Regions from separate parts of the Paraburkholderia sp. GAS199 genome, predicted to be linked through region 2. Evidence: riboswitches for the same ligand, from Rfam matches in the RefSeq annotation. Region 2 holds a riboswitch; the other holds the start of a gene.

Region 1 (7,597 bases), on a different contig from region 2:
TGAATTTCATCAAGAACGGCTGGATCAATCGCAACCGTGTGCTGCTCAACGGCGAAGCCCGATACATTACTATCCCGCTGGCCGGGGCAAGTCCGTCGCTGAAGATCAACGAAGTTTTAATCGAGCCGCGCGACCGCTGGTTGCGCAAGTTGCTCGAATCTATCCGTCACGCGTACAGAAAAGCCCCGCACTATGCGCGCATCAGCGAACTGATCGGGGAAATTCTGTCCGCGCCGGTCGAACATATCGCCATGCTTGCGTCGCACACGGTCGTTGAAGTCTGCAACTACCTCGAACTGGAAACAGAATTCGTTGCGTCCTCCGCACAATACGGAAATGAGCAACTGAGAGGCGCGAGCCGCGTGATCGACATCTGCGCCATGGAAAAAGCCGATCTTTATCTGAACCTGCCAGGTGGCCGCGCGCTGTACGACGCCGACACCTTCGCTGCACGCGGTATCGAGTTAGCGTTCATCGAACCCAATCTCCGTGCTTATGAGCAATCTGGTGCAGCATTTCAACCGGCACTCTCGATCCTCGATGTGCTGATGTTCAATACCAGAGATCGGGTGCGTGACATGCTCGCCGTTGAAGTGATCGCATGAACCTGCCCGTTTCCCGTGCAATCGGCGGATATTTCGAGCTTGAAATGCCGCGCAACCGCGGCCTTCTGCACGAAGGCGCGTTGCATTTCCAGTCGTCGCGCGCCGCTTTTCTCGCCTTGCTGCGCACACTCCGTCCCACCGCCGTCTGGATGCCTTGGTACATTTGTGACGCCATGATCGAGCCGCTGCGAATGGCCGGAATATCGGTCAGGCGCTACGAGCTCGATGCGCAATTTCGACCACGCTCCACTGCGCTTGCGCACGGCGAGTGGCTGCTTTACGTGAATTACTTCGGCCTTTGTGATGATCAGGTCGACGAGATACTCGGAAGATATCCGGCCGATTGCGTGGTGATCGACAACGCTCAGGCTATGTTCGCAAAACCTCGCCATTGCCTCGCGACGCTCTATTCGCCGCGGAAATTCGTTGGCGTGCCGGATGGCGGGCATCTCGTCACGCAACAGCGGGTCGAGCCGCCTGTCGATGTCGACCCGAACTCGTTGCGGCGATGCACTCATCTGCTGGAGCGTCTCGCACACGATGCTGAAGCCGGCTACGGTGCCTACGCAAAAGCCGAAGATAGCCTGAAGGAACAGGAGCCGCTGCGGATGTCGGCACTGACTCACCGCATGCTAGCAAGTATCGATTACGACTACGTGCGCGAACGGCGAGTCGCAAATTTCACCTATTTGCACGAGCGCTTGCGGCAACACAACCAACTGCCGTTACGCTATCGGCGCGACGCAGTACCGCTTTGCTACCCGTTTCTGGGCGCCACTGCCGGTTTGCGCGAATTGCTGCGTTCGATGCGTATCTATACGCCGTCGTACTGGCCCGACATCGAAACGACACCCGGCGCGCCGGCCTTCGAACGTCAATTGCCCAACGCGATGCTCTTCCTACCTTGCGACCAACGACTGACGCCAGAAGATCTTGCTCCGATCGCACAGCACCTAATCGACCGACTGACGTGACTACCAACGAGATATTCCTGCGAGAAATCGAACGCGACGATCTTGCTGTCATCAACTCGTGGCGTGCCGATCAGGCTCTGGTCGGACTGCTTGGCGGTAACTTCCGGCACGTCGGACCGGAGATCGACGACAGATGGTTCGACAACTATCTTGGCGCCCGCTCGAATAATGTGCGGCTTGCCATATGCCTTGCGCCTGCACGTGAAGCGATTGGCGTGACCTATCTGCTGAACATCGATTGGACGAACCGATGTGCAGAATTCTCGATCCAGATAGGCGTTGAGTCGGCACGTGGCCAAGGCATCGGCGAGATCGCAACGCGCTCGATCCTGGCCCATGCATTCGACGATCTCAATCTGCACCGAATCTCGCTAACTGTGCTCGCGTCTAACGCACGCGCGATCAAGTTATACGAGAAGGTCGGCTTTCGCGCGGAAGGGCTGATGCGGCAAGCAGTCTTCAAAGGCGGCCGCTATCAGGACGTCATCTCGATGGCCGTGCTCGCGGCCGAACGCTCGTAACGTTCCCATTTCAGCTTTCTGTTTTTCAAAATGAATACGATCGACACTCAACATGGTGCTGCGCTTGCGACAGCAGGCTGGACCGTAGTGCCTAATCTGATCCATTCGGAACTGATTTCATCGCTAGTGGAAGCGTTGCCCGCGTCACTCGCCCGACGCGACGAAATCCGGCAACGCAATGGTGTCTCGGAGAACAGCGCCGGCACACTTCATCATCTGTTGATGGACGATGCCTGCTATGTCGAACTACTGGCCGAACTCTCGACCCTCGAGCCGCTTTTCAAAGCGTATTTCAACGGCAACTTCATTCTCAATTCGTATGGTGGTGTCATAAACGAGCGTGACACGCGCTCCTACGTTCAGAATGTACACCGTGATATTCGTTTCGGCTCCGACACGCGGCGCTTCATGCTGAACGCACTCGTGATGCTCGATGATTTCACGCTGGAAAACGGCGCGACTCATGTCCTCGGTCATTCGCAAAACACAGAACAACCACCCTGCGACGAAGCGTTCTATGCCGAGGCCTCACGTGCAACTGGCAAGCGCGGAACGGTTCTGCTGTTCGATTCACGCATGTGGCACGCAACCGGACGCAACACCACCGACGCCCCACGACGTGCCCTGACGTTGACATTCACGAGTCCATTTTTTAAGCCGCAACTCGACTACGCTCGCCTGTTCGGTTACAGCAATTTCAACCGTAGCAGCGCGTGGATGAAGCAGGTTTTGGGTTTCAACGCTCGGGTGCCCGAATCGCTCGACGAATTCTACGTGCCGGTCGAGCAGCGTTTTTACCAACGCGGGCAGGATTGATTTTGCGATTCCAGATCGGCGCAATCTGTAGGCCCGCGTTGCTTCCAAGACAAGAGGCACGGTATTCGATGGTCGTTACTGAAACGTCGCACTCACCGACAACAGCACCGCATTCCCCTTCGGCCGTTTGCTCACGTTGAACTCATTGACCCAACGCAGCGACGCCGACAACGGCGTGTTCTGCACCTTGCCCGACCAGGTGACCACCGGACCAAGACCCACCGAGTGCCCCTGGTCGCCGCCCGTGATGTCGGCCAGGCCGCCGGAATCGCCGCCGAGTTGCTGGATGTAGCCGCCCACCACGCCCACGCCCCAGCCCGACGCGAAACGCTTGAGCGCGAGCAAGTCGAGCACGCTCAACGGCGCGTTGTGATAGTGGGTGTCGTTATTCGGCGTGTAGAAGTTGATGCCGTAGTTCAACGACAGCTCGATCGACTCCTTCGGGAACAGCTTCGTATAGGCGACAGTCGGCGTGAAGGTCCACGTGTTCTGCCCGGCATTGGCCAGCCGGGTCGTGCTGTAAGCGCCCGTCGGTGCGTAAATCTGCACGCTGAACGACACATGGTCGGTCTTCGTCAGGTGGTAGCCCGCCACGACCGGCGCGAAGAAGACGTCGGCAAACTGCGTGTTGGAATCGTTCGGCAGGATGCCGTGGAAGGACGAGATGTCGGTGTATTGAAACGGCACGCCGAACACCGACGCGAAGTTCCAGCCGCCCACGGTGATGCCCCAGGTTTTGATCGCGCTGACGATGGTGTAGATCGCCGTCACATTGATGCCCGCCGTCACCGTTCCGGCAATCGGAATGGATTTGCTCGCGCCCAGCGAACCTTCGTAGTAAATGGTGCTGGCCGATACGACCCAGTCGCTGGTGGGCGGCACGACGCCGGCATAAGGCGTGACCTGCATACCGGTGATCGGCCGGCCGATTCCGCCTTCGGTTGCGAGCGCCGGCTGCGACAAAGCGAGGCCGACGGTGGTGAGAAGTGCTGCGGATCCAGGCAAACGCAGAACGGCCATTTTTTCGCCTCGTCTATCAAACTTTCATTTGTACGCGAGTGCAGTTCGTTGCCATTCGACGATTATGAAAAGGCAGAGGGCATTGTGATTTTTTTGCCCGACACCGCGTGATTTTTCAGACCGACATTAGCCGATTCATAATCGCGACAACTCAAACTTTATTTCTTTCGTGAAGCGAAAATAAGCGAGCGGGCACAGCGCAACCCGGGTTGCCGCAAAGAAAAGAAGCGTTGTCTGGATGGCGTGACGGAAGACATGGCGGGCATGGACGCTCCTTCAGCAACACACGGACGCCGCATTGACTATGCGGGAGGCGCAACGGGAACAGCGAGAAACGTCGTTCAGAAATACTAGCAAACGTCCCGTAAAAGAACAGAGATAAATTTTGTAACCGGACCAGAACCAGCGCATTTCCGCCAGCGCCCGAATTCATCGGCCATTCAAGCGGCATTTTCTGCGTTCGGTTGCGGGTGCACTCACTCCGGGTTTAAAAGCTTGCGGTAATCGTCGCGTTTTCATCGTCATTCGGCTGCGTAAAACAGTCGGCGAGGATCGGCGAATCTTCCCGCCGATCCCATTCTTCAGCGAGTCAGCGTGATTGCCAGATAGACGGCATACAACACGCCGCTCACCAGCAACGCCCACACCGGCACGCCGCGTTCGCGCACGTTGAGCCGCAACCATGCAGCGGCGGCGAGCGTGATCACGATGCCGGTCACCACTTCGATGCGCGGTGTCCACGGCGTCAGCAAGATGCCGATTGCCGGCAGCAGCGTCCCCTGAAACACCATCGCGCCGGTGATGTTGCCGAATGCGAGCGTATCCTTGCCGCGACGAATCCACAGGATGCTGTTGACCTTCTCCGGCAACTCTGTCGCGATCGGAATAATGAGCAGCGACAGCAGCAACGGCGACACGCCGAGCGCCTGTGACACGCCGCGCACGCCATGGATGAAACCTTCCGCGCCCCACACCAGCAGTGCGACGGCGAGCGCCAGTTGCACGGCAATGGTCGCGAGATTCGTCGGAATGCCGATCCGCGAGAGCAGCATTTTGCCTGGCGCTTCCGTACCGTGACCAGCGTCCACCAGCTGATCCGACGCACGGAACGTCATCACCACGTAGGTGACATAGACGCCGACCAGCGCTACGCTAAAAAGCGCCCGCACCAGCATCTGCTCGTGCGGAACGTACATCGCCACCGCCGCCAGCACGAAGGCGCACAGAAAGTAATTCAGGTCGCGCGTGAAACCCGTGCGCTCCGGCGTCACCCAACCCGTGACGCCGCGCGAGCCGAGAATCGCGAGTGTCATCAGGAATGTCGACAGGGTGGACAGCATCAGCGGTGCGCCCAGAATGGCGCCGACGCCGATCTCCTGATTGACCGCGCTGTCGGTCGTGCCGCCGGCGATAGCCAGCAGCGGCACGAGCGTCTCCGGCAAAGCCGTGCCCACCGCCGCGAATAGCGAACCCGTCACGCCCTCGGAAATTTTCAGACGCTCGCCGAGATGCTCCAGCGCATTGGTGAACAACTCCGCCGCCACCAGAATGATCACCAGCATGATGGCGAGTTCGAACAGAAGACCGGTCATGCGCGGCTCCCCGCAAACGAAAGCGCAATGGTGAACTGGGACGTGACGGCGAACGGACGTGCAAACGGCATGCCGCGCAACGGGCGGTGCATCGTGCAAACAAACGGGAAAACAGACAGGGCACGACGATGATTCACAGGGCAACTCCGTGGTCGGACGATAGTGACGAACCCATGACGCACCGCCACCCGTCCGACCAGAACGAAGCAGTACGCCAATGGTCTCGCCAAACCAACCCGGTCGAACGCGCCATGACCCGCAGGCCAAGTATGTTGACGCGTTCTCCTTCAAGGAATGAAGGAAGGCTACTCCCCAATGACCGGGCGATTCTAACGGCGCATCGTGCTTTCAACAAGCTTCGACATATGACAGGCGGCCAGCGCGCCACTGGTAAGATCGACAACCGTATTCGACAGCAGTGAGTCCTCACATGAGTTACCAGAACCGCCAGTGGTTTTACGTCAAGCGCCCCGAAGGCCGCGTCGGCGACGAACATTATGAATTGCGCGAAAGCGAGATCGACACGCAGCTCGCCGCAAACGAAGTGCTGATCCGCGCGCGCATTGTCAGCGTCGATCCGTATATCCGCATTCAGCAGCACGAGCGCAATACCTACGACGTGCCGCATCCGCTCGGCATCGTGCAACGCGCCGGCGTGGTGGGCGAAGTGGTGGCCTCGGCGAGTCCGCTATTCAAAGCGGGCGACTGGGTATCCGCCTACAGCGGCTGGCAGTTGTACGCCAAATGTCACCATAGCGAACTGACGCGGCTCGACCCGGACGCCGCACCGGTCTCCACCGCGCTCGGCGTGCTCGGCATGCCCGGCCGCACCGCATGGTTCGGCCTGATGGAAGCCGGCAAGCCGCGCCCCGGCGACACCCTCGTCGTGAGCGGCGCGGCGGGCGCGGTCGGCTCGCTGGTGGCGCAGTTCGGCAAGCGCGCGGGATGCCGGGTCGTCGGCATCGCGGGCGGTCCGGACAAATGCGCATTCCTGACCGACACGCTCAAACTGGATGGCGCGGTCGATTACCGCGCGCATCCGACGCTCGAAGGTTTGCAGGCGGCCGTGCAAGCGGCGACCGGCGGCGTCGATGTCTATTTCGACAACGTGGGCGGCATGGTCACCGACGCGGTCATTCCGCTCATCAAACGCCGCGCGCGCATCGTGATCTGCGGCGCGATCGCGCAGTACGACGGCGGCCTCGACACACCGGACCTCGCGCCGCGCTTCCTGCAACACATGCTGTTTCAGCGCGCCACGATTCAGGGCATCCTCGCGCGCGACTTCGTCTACCGCATGGACGAGATGCTGAAAACGGTCGCGCCGTGGGTCAAGAACGGTGAAATCGTTTACCAGGAAACTTATATGGACAGTTTCGACGTGCTGCCGCAAGCGCTGAACAGCCTGTTCGAAGGAAAGAATCTCGGCAAGCTGCTGGTGCGCGTTTGATGCGTAGTTGACTGCGTGAGTCGGCGCGGGCGGCAGTCGGTGGAACGACGGCTGCTGTTCGCGGCGATGCGTGAGCGGCGCGCGGGCTTGCGGTCTCGAGTAAGACTGGAATGGGAAAGACGGGGGAAAACCGCGTTGAGACTTGACCAGAATTGGTGCGCCCGGCTGGGATCGAACCAGCAACCCCTGCCTTCGGAGGGCAGTACTCTATCCATTGAGCTACGGGCGCTTCAACACGAAAGCGCGGCAACCTGAACGGAAGCGACGCCAAAGCGAGACCGAAAGGATACCCGGTTTCGGCTGAACCGTCCACCGGACGGCCTGCGACGCGGTTTCCGGCGCTTTGAGGCCACTCGCCGACGCGCCTCGCGATGCGGGTAAACGCCTGCTGAACACCGCGCCGCGGTCCTCGCCGTCGTCGAAATCTTGCGTCTATAATCGTCCGTGGCTGATTAAAGAACAAGAAGTTGCCGTCACGCTGTACCGCTCACATACCCACGGAGACGAGACAAGCATGAGCGAAGCACCACACGGAGCCCCGATCAAGACCCCCGCACAGCTCATCGCCGCGATCATCGCCGGGTTTGCTGTACCGATCGTCATCATCGTTCTACTGGCT
Region 2 (7,597 bases):
GCTCGCGATGAAGGGCGAAAAGCCGCCGAAAAACGATGCGCTCACCACGTAAGTCAAGGCGATGCCGGTGGCGCGCACTTCCTTCGGAAACAGTTCCGGGATCATCACGAGCACCGGCACGATCTGTCCGGCGACGAAGACCGCGAGGAAGGCGGAGACGAGGCACAGCATCAACATGGAAGGATAGGCGCCCAGCAGCGCGAACGCCGGATAGACCGACAGCAGCAACACCACCCGCGACGTCACCAGCACATGCTTGCGGCTGACGCGATCGGCGAGCCGGCCGGCGAGCGGCGCCGCGACGAACAGCGTGAGCGAACTCACCACGCCCGACACCACCGCTGCCGTCGACGACAGATGCAAGGCGCGCACCGCATGACTCGGCAGAAAGAAGGCCGTGATGTACACCGACACCGAGCCGCCCAGTTCGGCGAACGTACCGAGGATCGTGAGCTTCAGATGCGTGGTGAGCGCCGCCTTGAGCGCGCCGTTTTTCGGCTTCGGCGCCGAGGTGGCGGCACGCTCGTGCGTGAGCGTTTCTTCCAGACGCCGGCGGATCAGCATGCCGACCGGCGCCGCCACGATGCCGAGCAGAAACGGCACGCGCCAGCCCCATTCGAGCACCGCCTGCTTCGGCAAGCTGACGTTCACGAGCGTCGCGACGAGAGCGCCGAGCGCCAGCCCGAGCGCGGTGGCCGCGAAATTCCAGCTGGCAAAGAAAGCGCGCGTGTTGTTGCTCGCGTATTCGACCAGCAGCGTGGTGCCCGGACCGAACTCGCCGCCCGCGGCAAAGCCTTGTATGAGCCGCGCGGCCAGCACGATGAAGGGCGCCGCCATGCCGGCCATGGCGTAGGTCGGCGCGCAGGCGATCAGCGCGCAACTCAGCGCCATCAGCATGATGGTGAGCACCATCGCTTTCTTGCGGCCCACGCGGTCCGCGTAGGCGCCGATCACGATGCCGCCGAGCGGCCGCACCACGAAACCGACGCCAAACACGCCGATGGACAGCAGGAACTGGTTGACCGGCGACGCGCCGGGGAAAAACAGCTGGCCGATCTGGATCGCGAAGAAGCTGTAGATCGTGAAATCGTAGTATTCGAGCGCCGTGCCGAGAGTGGTCGCGACGATCACCTGCCGTTTGGTCAAGCTGGGCTTATCTAGTGCGAGGGTTGACACGTGCGCTCCTCGGTTGGGGAATTGACGTGAGTTATCATATACGAGAAAAAATAAATTCTCGTATACGAAAAAACCCTTCTGAATTCGTGTCGTGGACAAACCCCCTATGCCCAACAAGGCAGCCTCCGATTCACCGTCAGCCCCGGCGGCGCAGATCGATCACAAGTCGGTCGGCGCGCGGCTGCGCCAGGCGCGCAAGGCGCGCGGTCTGACACTCGCGCAACTCTCCGAGCAGTCCGGCATCGCCGTTTCCACCATTTCGAAGAGCGAGCGCGGCGATATCGCGCTGACGTACGACAAATTCGCGGCGCTCGCGCATACGCTGAAACTCGACCTCGACGCGGTCTTCGGACGTCCCCGGCGCGGTTCGGTGACGCCGATGACGCCGTCGTTCACGGCGTCCGGCAAACAGATGATCTACGACACGCCGAACTACGAGTACGGCATGCTCGCGAACGATCTCACCGGCAAGCGCATGGTGCCGATGCGCGCGCATGTGCGTGCGCGCACACTCGCCGATTTTCCCGATTACATCCGCCACGCGGGCGAGGAGTTCGTGTTTCTGCTCGGCGGCACCCTGGAGTTGCGCTTCGAGAATGGCAAGGTGTTCACGCTCAATCCCGGCGACAGCCTGTATTTCGACAGTTCAGTCGGGCATGTCTATCTGAGCGTCGGCGAGGGGGAGGCCGAGGTGCTGGTGTGCTGCGTCGACACCGACGACGCGCGGCCGGCGGGCGCGATGTAAGCGCGCCATGCCGTGCGCCGCGACCTGTCAGCGAGAGGGCGGTTGAGTTTCCTTCAAGGCTTCGACCAGCTCCATCAACGCCACCGGCTTCACGAAATGCCGCTCGAAGCCGGCTCGCGCGGAACGTTTCAGGTCTTCGGCCTGGCCATAGCCGGTCAGCGCGAACAGGCGGAGTGCCGCGTGCTGCGGCTGCTCGCGCAGCGCCACGGCCAGTTCGTATCCGTCCATGCCGGGCAAGCCGATGTCGAGAACGGCGACGCCCGGGCTGAACTGCGCGGCCAGATCCAACGCCTGCACCGGATCGGATGCGGTGATCACGTCGAAGCCTACGTCGGTGAGAAAGGCTTCCATGGAGAACAGGCCGTCGAGGTTGTCGTCGACCAGCAGGATGCGCGTGTCCGGGCGGGCAGACAACGGCTCGGGAACGCGGATGCGTTGCGGCGCCGCGTTGGCGATCTGGCTGCCGGTTGCCAGCGGCAACGTCACCGTAAAGGTGGCGCCTTTGCCCGGACCTTCGCTGCTTGCGCGCACCGAGCCGCCATGCAGTTCGATCAGATTCTTGACCAGCGCGAGGCCGATGCCCAGGCCGCCTTCCGAGCGGTCGATGGTCGTGCGTCCCTGTTCGAAAATCCTGAACAGCTTCGGCATGAGTTCGGCGCTGATGCCCACGCCGTCGTCGCTGATCGAGACGGTCACATGACTGCCCGTGGTGCGTGCGCTGACGCGTATTTCGCCGCCGACGTCGGTGTATTTGGCGGCGTTGTTGAAGAGATTGCTGAAGGCCTGGGTGAGGCGCGTCAGGTCGCCGTAGATCTGCGCGCCGTCATCGGACAGCATCACCGACAAGCGCTGCCGGCGCTGCTCCACGAGCGGGCTCGCGGCTTCCACGGCGCGCGTGATGACCGAAGCGATACGCAGACCTTCGCGCTGCAGTTCGATCTTGCCGCGCGTGATGCGGCTGACGTCGAGCAGATCTTCGACGAGGCGCGACAGATGCGCGACCTGCCGCTCGAGAATCTCGTGGTATTTGTCGGCGGCGTTGCCGTTCTCGCGACGGATCAGTGCGAGCGCGGTCGAGATCGGGGCAAGCGGATTGCGCAGTTCGTGACCGAGCATCGCGAGGAACTCGTCTTTCGAACGGTTGGCTTCTTCGCGCTCGTGCGCGGCGCGCGCGGCCAGAATGCCGGTTGCCGCCTGCGAGGTGGCCGCACGCAAAAAAGCGATCTGGTTGACGGTGGGGAAGGCGGCGTTGACGGGATCGTTGAGCGCGCCGAACCAGATGCTGCCTTGTCCGGAGCTGAAACCCATGCTGAGCCGGATCACTCTGACCTGACCGATCGGCGTGTCGCACAGATTCACTTTCGTGCCGATAGGCAGCCGGCGCCATGCGGCGATGGCGTCCTGCCAGTGCTCTCTTTCGTCCGTGCTCACCGTCGCGCCGCGCACTTGCAGTTGCACGAGCGGCGTGGTTTCCGGCAGCAGCGGGACGTCCACGTAGCAGATATCGAGCGGCACGATCCGCTCGATGGCCTGCGTCATCAGCGCGACAATGGCGTTGCCGTCGCGGCCGGGCCACAGCGCCGGCAGCGCGAGCAGGCCCATGAGGTCTCTCAGAGCGCTCTCCGGGCTCTCGTTGTGGTAACGGTCGATGCTCATCAGGTGCGTTTGTTCATGACGCCGGAATCGCTGGCTCGCTGCGTCAGGCGCCGGCCTGGTTCTGGGCTTGCGTCTGGGCTTGCGTCTGAGTCTGCGTCTGGGTCTGTGACTCGGTTTGCGTGCGGCGGGCCTTGAGTTCCTTGAGCATTTCAGACGGCGGAATGAAGAACGGGTTTTCCTGCACGATTCCGTTGATCAGCGTGAGCGGGTGCGTGCGCAACACGTCCATCAGCATCGCGCCGGACAGTTTCGCCATGTCGTAGACGCACACGGCGGGCTGCCGGTTGCGTTCGATGATCTCGTTGACTTCGGCCTCGTACTCGATCAGATCCGGCGCGCTGGCGAGATCGCCGAACGCCCAGTCCATATTGCCCATGATGCGCAGCCGCGAAAACCCTGCGTCGCGTCCGGAACCGGTGAGGTGATCGACCATGCGCAGCATCTGCTGTTTGTCGAAACGGCCTTCTTCGTCGAGATAGGCTTCTGGCCAAGTCACGACTTCGAGCTGACCGCACGCTTCGCAATGCGCGACGTCGATGCCCGCCGCGGCGAGCCTCGCGCGGTGATCTTCCGCGAGATTGGGCGCGACGATATGGAAGTTCTTCTCGCCGGATTCCACGGCCTGCCGGTAATACGGAATCAGGGCTTCGTATTCCTGGTCGCGGCTGTCGAAGAACGCGCAGACGTGGTACGCGTCCATCAAAGTGCCGGCGATAGCGATGCGATCGTCCATTGAATGCCCCTGGGTGACGGCGGGTCGTGCGGTCTGATGACGGGAAGTGGCAGCCCGAAGGGCGCCACCCGTCCCGAATCGGGCAACGCATGCCTATGGTATGGCATTGCCCGCTGAAATATGCTTTTTTCTGCTTGCCGTGCGGATCAGAACATCGGGTACTGCTGCGGATACAGCGCGGTTCGCAGCGCCAGGCCACCGAGCACGACGAAGATGACGGCCGCCAGAATGTGCACGGCCTTGGTCGGCAGACGGTCGGCGAATTTGTGACCCAGGTAGATCACCGGCACGTTCGCCAGCATCATGCCGAGCGTCGTGCCGGCCACCACGCCGAAAAACTCGTGAAAGCGCGCGGCGAGCGCGATCGTCACGACCTGGGTCTTGTCGCCCATCTCGGCGAGAAAGAACGTCAGGGCCGTGGTGCCGAAAACGCCCATCGGATGTTTGGTGGACACGGCATCGGCGCCGTCGAGCTTATCGGGGATCAGAATCCAGACGGCCATCACCGCGAACGAGGCAACCACCGCCCAGTTCAGAATGGCCGGGCTGAGAATGCTGGCGAGCCACGCGCCGAGCGCGCCGGACGCGGCATGATTGATCAGCGTCGCGACAAACACACCGAGAATGATGGGGATGGGTTTGCGATATCTCGCGGCCAGCACGAGGGATAGAAGCTGGGTCTTGTCGCCGATCTCAGCGAGGCCGACCACGCTGGTCGATACGAGGAATGATTGCATGTATTGTGGGCCGGGCCGCTCTATAAGAACGCAATGACACGCACTCCGGCGACCCGGTCAGGTCGGAATGCGAGTCATCGGTCTTGCCAGGCAAAGTGCTGTGCACGCCATGGCGGTCTGGCGACCTCCAAGTATGTTGACGTGCACCCTCGAACATTGCAGTCGAGGCGGCTACTCCCCAATGAGAGCCGCGATTCTACCGCGCCGTCAGCGAGCGGCGCAACTTACGCCATTAATCGGTTCGCGGCGCGTGGGGTGGGGCGCGCGCACTTCAATGAGAGCGCCGCGCAGCCGGATTCACAACACCTGCAGATGCTCGGCGAGAATCACGCAGCCGATGCCGATCAGCACGACGCCGCCCGCCAGTTCCGCGCGTCGTCCCACCACGTTGCCGATGACGCGGCCGAGCAGCACGCCGATGGTCACCATGGTCGCGGTGGCGAGGCCGATGGCCGCGGCGGTGGAGTAGATGTTGACGTTGACGAAGGCGAGGCCGGCGCCGACCGCCATCGCGTCGATGCTGGTCGCAAAACCGGTGAGCGCAAGCAGCCAGAACGAATGGGCGGTTGGTTTCGTCTCGTGAGTTTCGCTGGCGGAAAAGCTGTTGAAGATCATGCGCGCACCGAGCACGCCGAGCAGCGTGAACGCAATCCAGTGATCCCAGGCCGATACGTATTGTGCCGCGGCGCGGCCGAGAAACCAGCCGATCAGCGGCGTCAGCGCTTCGATGACACCGAAGATGAGGCCGGTGCGTAGCGCTTCGCGCCAATGCGGACGATGCAGGGTCGCGCCTTTGCCAATCGCAGCCGCGAAGGCGTCGGTGGACATGGCAAAAGCGAGGAAAAGCGTTGCAACAGGGTTCATGAGAGAGGTGGCTCGTGGTCGGGCGGAAACCGCGACACACCGCCGCGCCCGACCGGTCGCGTGGTGTGTCGATGGTCTTGCCAACTAAAGGGCTGCCTGCACCACGGTCTGGCGACCGAGAATGTTGACGCAGGCGCTTCTGGGTAGAAGCCGGCTACTCCCCAAAGACAGCACGAGCTTATCACGTCAGAAAGCTTTTTGTAATTAAACTGGCCTTACGGGTCGGCAATACGAGTCGGCCAAACGCGTGGCGCAGCGTTCAGGCCGCGCGTTGCGACATCCAGCGCCGGTAACGGCGCGTGCGGCATGCGTCGGTGGCCTGTTGCAGAAGCAGGGCGCGCAGCGGGGACACCGCCGGGTCGGTCGTTTTGCCGAGACTCAGTTTGCGCAACTGGAACTTGACGGTCGCCATGTTCGCGAGCGACGCCAGCGTCTTGTTCCTCCAGACGATCGGCGGCAGTTCGGGCGCGCTGTCCTTGCCGCTTTTCCAGTCCCGCGGCAGATCGGGATGGATCGCGAGGGCCGTGCCCACGCCGACCATCTCCACGCCGCTCTCCACCACCTGCTGCGCGACCTGCCGCCGCCGGATGCCGCCCGTCACCATGACCGGCATCCTGGCGACCTTGCGGATGTCGCGCGCGAATTCCAGGAAGTAGGCCTCGCGCGCCAGAGTGCGGCCGTCGCGTGCTTCGCCCTGCATGGCCGGCGCTTCGTAGCTGCCGCCGGATAGTTCGACCAGGTCCACCTGCAACGCGCCGAGCCACTCGACCACCTGGCGCGCGTCGTCGGCCGTGAAGCCGCCGCGCTGGAAATCCGCCGAATTCAGCTTCACGGCAACGGCAAACGCCGGCGACACGGCGTCGCGAACCGCTTCGACGATGGCCAGCAGCAAACGCGCGCGGTTCGCCAGCGAGCCGCCCCACCGGTCGGTCCGGCGGTTGGTGAGCGGCGACAGGAACTGGCTCAGCAGATAGCCATGCGCCGCGTGGATTTCGACGCCGGTAAAGCCCGCCTGTTCCGCCAGTTGCGCCGTGCGGGCGAATCGCGCGATCACGTCGTCGATGACTTCCTGCGTCATGGCGAGCGGCGTATTGAAGCGTTTGGACAGCTTGCCCAGTTCGAGCGGAATAGCGGACGGCGCCCATGTCGGCTGACCGAGGCTGGCCTGCATCTGACGGCCCGGATGGTTGATTTGCAGCCAGAACTGCGCGCCGCCGGCGCGGCCGGTCTGCGCCCAGCGGGAGAATTTCGCCAACTGGCCGGCGTTCTCCAGCACGACGCCGCCGGGCCCCGTCATGGCGCGGCTGTCGACCATCACGTTGCCCGAAATCAGCAGGCCGGCGCCGCCGTTCGCCCACGCCGCGTAGAGGCGCATGAGTTTTTCGGAGGGCGCGTGATCGGCGTCCGCCATGTTTTCTTCCATGGCCGCCTTGGCAATCCGGTTCGGGATGACCGAACCGTTGGGGAGAGTGAGTGTGTCGAACACGTTCATGGGACCACCTCGATTGATCGTGCTGCACACTCTAAGGTTGAAGTGAAGTTTAATGTCAAGCGCTTTCGGTACGTGGACCCCGAGCGCCCGCTTGACCGCTTTTCGACTCGCGGATTAAAGTCGGCTTCGAGGTTTGCGCCATCCGGCACGAACGGCGCAACGCAGTCTTCACGGAGTATCGAGCCAATGAAAAT

Evidence for each region. Region 2 has a riboswitch for manganese ahead of P3T18_RS23655 (TMEM165/GDT1 family protein). Riboswitches for the same ligand answer to the same signal wherever they lie in the genome.
Region 1: it holds a riboswitch for manganese, as region 2 does, so the genes downstream of both, P3T18_RS10935 (sodium:calcium antiporter) here and P3T18_RS23655 (TMEM165/GDT1 family protein) in region 2, are expected to answer to the same signal.

Annotation. Positions count from the first base shown of each region.
Region 1 is NZ_JBNDMM010000002.1:1,092,363-1,099,959, reverse strand. Features, by position in the region: gene P3T18_RS10960 (WbqC family protein) at 1-605, shown strand, start outside; gene P3T18_RS10955 (hypothetical protein) at 602-1,579, shown strand; gene P3T18_RS10950 (GNAT family N-acetyltransferase) at 1,576-2,100, shown strand; gene P3T18_RS10945 (phytanoyl-CoA dioxygenase family protein) at 2,131-2,916, shown strand; gene P3T18_RS10940 (SphA family protein) at 2,992-3,936, opposite strand; gene P3T18_RS10935 (sodium:calcium antiporter) at 4,518-5,528, opposite strand; yybP-ykoY riboswitch at 5,683-5,854, opposite strand; gene P3T18_RS10930 (NADP-dependent oxidoreductase) at 5,959-6,978, shown strand; tRNA gene P3T18_RS10925 (tRNA-Arg) at 7,132-7,207, opposite strand; gene P3T18_RS10920 (c-type cytochrome) at 7,493-7,597, shown strand, end outside.
Region 2 is NZ_JBNDMM010000006.1:367,928-375,524, forward strand. Features, by position in the region: gene P3T18_RS23635 (MFS transporter) at 1-1,176, opposite strand, end outside; gene P3T18_RS23640 (helix-turn-helix domain-containing protein) at 1,283-1,921, shown strand; gene P3T18_RS23645 (hybrid sensor histidine kinase/response regulator) at 1,949-3,577, opposite strand; gene P3T18_RS23650 (MEDS domain-containing protein) at 3,621-4,310, opposite strand; gene P3T18_RS23655 (TMEM165/GDT1 family protein) at 4,457-5,047, opposite strand; yybP-ykoY riboswitch at 5,057-5,239, opposite strand; gene mntP (manganese efflux pump MntP) at 5,345-5,911, opposite strand; yybP-ykoY riboswitch at 5,922-6,086, opposite strand; gene P3T18_RS23665 (NADH:flavin oxidoreductase/NADH oxidase family protein) at 6,171-7,403, opposite strand; gene P3T18_RS23670 (MerR family transcriptional regulator) at 7,590-7,597, shown strand, end outside.